DNA from 2 places in the Exiguobacterium abrahamii genome. Region 1 is predicted to be linked to the other one. Evidence: predicted binding sites of a transcription regulator. Region 1 holds the regulator's gene; the other holds the start of a gene.

The links. The regulator Rex, encoded in region 1, represses fermentation and respiration genes when NADH is low (regulators of the CRP and FNR family bind a similar motif). The targets are predictions, from matches to a motif close to TTGTGAAATATTTCACAA.
Region 2: a site for Rex is predicted at 1,891-1,908, ahead of cydD (thiol reductant ABC exporter subunit CydD). Genes of this name have one in related genera too.

The regions. Positions count from the first base shown of each region.
Region 1 is NZ_JADOYC010000001.1:8,290-11,433, reverse strand. It holds tRNA gene ITJ88_RS00090 (tRNA-Ala) at 36-111, opposite strand; gene tatC (twin-arginine translocase subunit TatC) at 216-995, opposite strand; gene ITJ88_RS00080 (twin-arginine translocase TatA/TatE family subunit) at 1,003-1,200, opposite strand; gene ITJ88_RS00075 (redox-sensing transcriptional repressor Rex) at 1,200-1,859, opposite strand; gene ITJ88_RS00070 (ATP-binding cassette domain-containing protein) at 2,027-3,144, shown strand, end outside.
Region 2 is NZ_JADOYC010000008.1:144,489-147,632, reverse strand. It holds gene ypfJ (KPN_02809 family neutral zinc metallopeptidase) at 1-339, shown strand, start outside; gene ITJ88_RS15660 (hypothetical protein) at 422-589, shown strand; gene ITJ88_RS15655 (nuclear transport factor 2 family protein) at 862-1,230, opposite strand; gene ITJ88_RS15650 (Rrf2 family transcriptional regulator) at 1,253-1,735, opposite strand; gene cydD (thiol reductant ABC exporter subunit CydD) at 1,944-3,144, shown strand, end outside.

The DNA.
Region 1 (3,144 bases):
CTCCTCGACGCCTCGAGGAGTTGGATATTTGGTATTGGTGGAGACTATCGGGATCGAACCGACGACCTTTTGGCTGCCAGCCAAACGCTCTCCCAGCTGAGCTAAGCCCCCATGAATTATCTTTAGTATACGCATCGCTAACTGCTTTATCAATATAAAAATAACGCTTTCATAAAAAAGAATTCCTTCCAAAATCGTCGGAAGGAATTCACGATTCATTTATTCAATTCACGCATCAAATCCGCCTGTCGTTCAAGCTCTGCCTGTTGCTCGAGGATCAAGACCTTTTTGTATGTCCGCGCAGAAATCAAGATGCTGATCTCATAGAGAACGAACAATGGCACCGAGATCATCAAGTGTGACGTCACGTCCGGCGGTGCGATCAATGCCGCAACGACGAACAGCGCAAAGTACGCATATTTCCGATTCTTTCGCATGAAATATGGCGTCACGAGACCAAGACGTGTCAGGAACATCGTCACGACCGGCAATTGGAACAGAAGACCGAACGGCATCGTCAATCGGATGAGGAAACTGAAATAGTTTTCCACTCCGATGACTTGTTCGATTCCGAGCTCTTTCCCGAGATCCGTTGAGACTTCAAGCAAGAAGGGAAGCAACCAGAAATACGAGAAGGCTACGCCAGCCAAAAACAGAAAGAAGATGACCGGAATATACGTCAATGTCGCTTTTTGCTCCTTGTCATAAAGTCCTGGTCGGACGAATGCCCAGAGTTGATACATCCAGAACGGTGACGCTAAAATCAGCGCAATGATGAACGCAAGATTCAAATACAACATTAAAGGATCGGCGACGTTGAAGGCATTCAAACCGATGCCGAGCTCTTTTAAGTCCGCTTGCAAGAAGCGAACGAGCGGTCGGACGAGCGGAAATGCGACAGCGAACAGGACGACGACGATGATAAGCGACCAGACGATCCGCTTACGCAGTTCGTCAAGGTGCGACGTCATGCTTTGCTCTTGATCAACCGTCATGATTCAATCACTTCTCTTTCGGTTCGTCCTTTTTATCGTCGTCCATGATGCCGTTCGTGGCATTCTTGAACTCTTTCAATGTCTGACCTGCAGCGCGTCCGAATTCTGGTAACTTCTTCGGTCCGAAAATGATCAATGCGACGACCGCGATTAATCCGATGCTCGCAGGTCCGATACCTAGTGTGAGCGGAATAAGGTTTTCCATTATGATTTCACTCCTTCAGCTGATTGCGAATAATGCTTCATGAAATAAACTAACGACTGCAACTCGATCGATAAATCAATGTGATGGACCCGGACGCTCGCTGGCACGTTCAACCGCGCTGGCGTAAAGTTCAGGATGCCTGTCACACCATACTCGACTAACTCATCCGCTACTGACTGCGCGAACTGGGATGGAACCGTCAAGATGGCGACATCGACCTGATTCGCTTCGATTTGTTCTTTCATGTCCGAAACATGATAGATTGGAACGTCATGCGTCGTTGTTCCGACCTTCTCTTCGTCCGCATCAAACGCAACGACTATCCGAGTACTATTATTCTTTAAAAAGTTATAATTTGCAAACGCTGTTCCGAGATGACCGACCCCGATTAAGGCAACATTCGTCACCTCATCTTGATTCAAGGTTTTGCGGAAAAACGTTAAGAGATGTTGAACGTTATATCCATACCCCTTCTTCCCTAATGCCCCAAAGTAGGAAAAATCGCGACGAATCGTTGCTGAATCAACCTTCACCGCCTCGCTTAACTCAGCAGAAGAGACGCGGAGCTTGCCTGAATTGTATAAACTTTGGATGAAGCGATAATATAGCGGCAACCGTTTTGCTGTCGCTTGTGGAATTTTTGTGTCTGGTCCATTCATCCTGCAGTTCCCCCTTCGGCCACATCCATCGTGGCACCCAAATCTTTGCAAAAAGCTTTCTACTCTCCTTGATTGTAAACCACTTCACATAGAGTCACAAATAATATATTCCGCAGGACCTCGCGCTTTTGTTCGTGATAGACTAAAGGGTGGAAGGATGGATGGAAATGATACTCTTACAAGTCAACCAACTCTCGAAATCATTCGGCGTCGAGCCGATTTTAGAAAATATCAAATTGGAAGTACAAGAGCGCGATCGCATTGCGCTCGTCGGACGAAACGGTGCCGGTAAATCGACCCTGCTCAAAATCATTGCTGGCGAACTCAGTCATGACTCGGGCGACATCATGAAAGGCAAGGATGTCAAAATCGGTTATCTCGCGCAGGACAGTGGTCTCGAATCGAACGAGACGATCTGGAACGAGATGCTGACTGTCTTCGAACATCTTCAGGAACAAGAACGAACACTGCGCCGGATGGAAATCGAAATGGGTATGGAGCATATCTTGAACGACCCGGTCGCGTACGATCGTCTCTTGAAGACATACGATCAAGCGCAACACGACTTCTCAGAAGCGGGTGGTTATCAGTTCGAAGCAAATATCCGCTCCGTTCTGCACGGGATGCGCTTTTATCCGGATGATTATTCGCGCCGGATTCAGACATTATCCGGTGGTCAACGGACACGGCTTGCCTTAGCGAAGATGCTCTTACAAGCACCAGAGCTTCTCATTCTCGATGAGCCGACCAATCACCTTGACATCGATACGCTCGCTTGGCTCGAAAGTTACCTCGGTGGTTATCGTGGTGCCGTCTTAATCGTCTCGCACGACCGGTACTTCCTCGACCAAGTCGTCAATGTCGTCTATGAATTGTCACGCAATGTCTGTCGTAAGTTCACCGGTAACTACACGAAGTACTTGGAGCAAAAAGCCGCCTTGTACGATCAGGAAATGAAGCAGTTCGAGCAGCAGCAAGAAGAAATCGCGAAGATGCAGGACTTCATTCAACGCAACATCGCCCGGGCGACGACGACAAAACGTGCCCAAAGTGTACGGAAGCGGCTCGAGAAGGTCGACCGGCTCGACCGACCAGATGGGGATGAGCGTAGCACGGTCCTGTCCTTCCCGATTGAAAAACAGAGCGGGAACGACGTTCTTCAAGTCAATCAACTGGCGATCGGTTACGAAGAAGCTGTCTCAAAAGACATCACGTTCCACTTGCAACGCGGTGAATCGCTGGCACTCGTCGGACCGAATGGAATCGGAAAATCGACGCTCCTGAA
Region 2 (3,144 bases), on a different contig from region 1:
CTTGGAAAGTCGGACGAGATCATGCCCCTTCGAGAGCAAATGAGTGAGGAGAAGTTCAACAAGTACCTCGTTCGATTCGAGCTACAGGCCGATTATTATGCCGGCGTCTGGGCGCATCATGCGCAAGGAGAAAACTTGCTCGAAGAAGGCGATCTTGAAGAAGCATTGACGGCAGCGAATGCTGTCGGGGATGATACGTTACAAGAGAAAGGGCAAGGATATGTCGTACCGGAAAGTTTCACCCACGGTACATCAGCGCAACGAGAACGTTGGTTCCAAAAAGGCTTTGATAACGGCACGATCGAAGGCGGAGACACATTCAAAGCGAAGAATCTATAGGACAGAAAACGACAGTCCTTTTGAAACATCTTCCAGTCTTTTCCGTAAAGAAGAGGGAAGGATTCAAAGGGGAGTGTCGAAGTTGAAGCACATCAGTCTATTTTTGTTGCTCTATACGGTTGTCGTTGTAATGACGTACATCGTGTCACGATTTGCGCCGGACTTGTTGATCTACATGGTCTATTTCGCCATTGCATCGTTACTTGTCATCACAGGCTATTTGTTGAAACGACTCGTACTAAAGCGCTAAATACCAAAAGAGGCTGACTCCAAAAAAGAATGACGTGTCTTTTCACGCCCTTTCCGCAGGCGAGACACAAGCCAGTTTTCCTGCTTCGTTGAAGCAGGAAAGCGGGTCTTGTTCGTCTCTGACAGCGTATAAATGCGCTTGTTCCTGTAGGAGTGGCGTGTGACGCGTCATTCTTTTTGTTACGAGATAAGGATGGCAGATCATCATTCTGCCATCCTTATCTTTGTAGAGACTGACTTTTGAGTCAGCCCCTTCGTTATTTAAAAGCCGCCTTATGAACGGAACATCGTCGGATCATCTGGAACGTTCTCCAGGTAAGCGATTCGTCCGTTTTCATCGAGACGTGCGATATCTTTTCCGTCTTGCGTGAAGACACTACCGTCTGCCCGTTTCCCGCAAACTGCCCAGCGTGTTTCGTACGTTCCGGGTGTTGTTTCTTCCCAGCCTGCATACATATGCTTAATATCCTGATTCGCCGTAAACACATGACGGACGAACTGTTTCCAAGCGTCGATCCCGTGCTGTGGTTGTCCGTTCAGAACGAAAGTGATGTCTGTCGTGAATAAGGAAACGAGATCCTCAAAAGCTTGTGCGTCCGTGCGTGACGCATCGAATAAGTCGAAATAACGATTCAATACCATAGTAAAAACCTCTTTCTGTTCATTAAAGTGTCATCATCCGGTCTGTGATTAACGCATGCAACCGTTCTAAATGTTCCGGTGGACAGGAGGCGTCGATTGCTTGACGGATCGAGCCAATCGATTCGCGCTTCAACGTCGATTGCCACGCCTCTTCCGCCTCTGTCATTAGATTCGAGAGTAGACCGATTTCCTGTTCCTGAATTCCCATCAAATCCTCAAAGACACCGCTTGACGCATACAACGTCTGTTTGCCCTCGATTGCTTGATAGACGTCAAAGATTTGAATTTCGTCTGCCGGACGCCGTAAGCGAAAGCCGCCTTTGACACCCGGTACGGAATACAACAGATCCGCCTGGACGAGTTTTCGTAAGAGCTTTTGAAAATAAGTCGGTGAGGCACCGAGTTGCTGGCTGATGAATTCACCGGGCAACACAGCGCGATCCGGAAGGAAGGTCAAAAGCAACATCGCGTAGACGGATTGCTCGACCCCGGTTTTCATTTGCATGAGAAGTCTCCTTTCGTTAAACGTGGATAATGTATATCCATAATAGTTTTATTCGAAAGAATTGTCGAGTTTTATGCTCTCACAAAACCGTCACACCTTTTCGACAGCATCTGCATGGCATCCCCGTTCCGGATTCGGTATACTAAATGTACGATATGTGAAAATATTCACTAAAAGTCGTTCACACTTTGTGAAAGGACGTTTGTATATGAATCCATTAAAAGGAATCGTTCAGATTCCACGCAGTATTCTCATTCAATTTATCATCGCGGCTTTCCTGATGGGGGTTGCGGTCGTCGGTCAATCGTACGGTATCGTGTTGACGGTCGATCGGATTTTCTTGAAAGAGCAACCGTTTGAAGCCGTCATTCCGTTACTGCTCGTTGTCCTCGGGATGCTGTTGCTCCGGGTCGCCGTGACGTATTGGAATGGTCGTCTCGGTACGACGTTATCGGCACACATGAAGCAGGCGCTTCGGGAAGCGCTCGTTGCGAAATACACGGGTCGTTCGGTCGAGATGATGCTACAAGGGCAAGCGGGACAGAAGGTCAGTGTCTTGCTCGACGCTGTAGACGAGATGGACAGCTACTACAGTCAATACTTGCCGAAAGTCGTTCAGACGACGATCGTTCCCTTGATGGTCTTGATTGCAGCATTCAGCTATGACTGGATCACCGGTCTCGTCATGATGATTACGGCACCGTTCATTCCGTTGTTCTACATCATCATTGGCATCATGACGCAAAAGCGGGCGGATGCTCAACTCGAGAAGATGACGGCATTCTCGGGAACGTTCCTTGATACGTTGCAAGGACTGACGACCTTGAAGTTATTTGGTCGTGCGAAACGACAACGTGACGTCATCGAAAAAAGCAGTCTTGATTTCCGGGATGCGACGTTAACGGTTTTGAAGCTCGCCTTCTTATCGTCGCTGATGCTTGAGTTCATCTCGATGCTCAGCATGGGAATGATTGCGCTTGAAGTCAGTCTGCGCTTGATTCTGTTCCAAAGCATCACCTTCATTCCGGCGTTCCTGATGCTCGTGTTGGCACCAGAATACTATCTTGCCTTAAAAGAGATGGGAGCTGCCTTCCATACGGGACGCGGTAGTGTCGCGGCGGCAAAACAGATCGCAGCCGAACTAACAGCAGACGATCGTCCTGTTGCCTTCGGGCAATCAGAACTTGCGATGAACCGTCCACCACGAATCGTCTTGGATGAAGTTGATTTTACGTATCAAGAAGGACGCTTTGCCTTACAAGACGTGACACTTGCGATTGAACCGTACCAAAAGGTGGCGTTGATCGGTCGCAGTGGTGCCGGTAAGTCGACTGTCTTGCAGTTGATTGCCGGACTCGCGGATCCAAAAGAAGGACGGATTCTGCTTGACGGGATTAATCGCAGTCAGG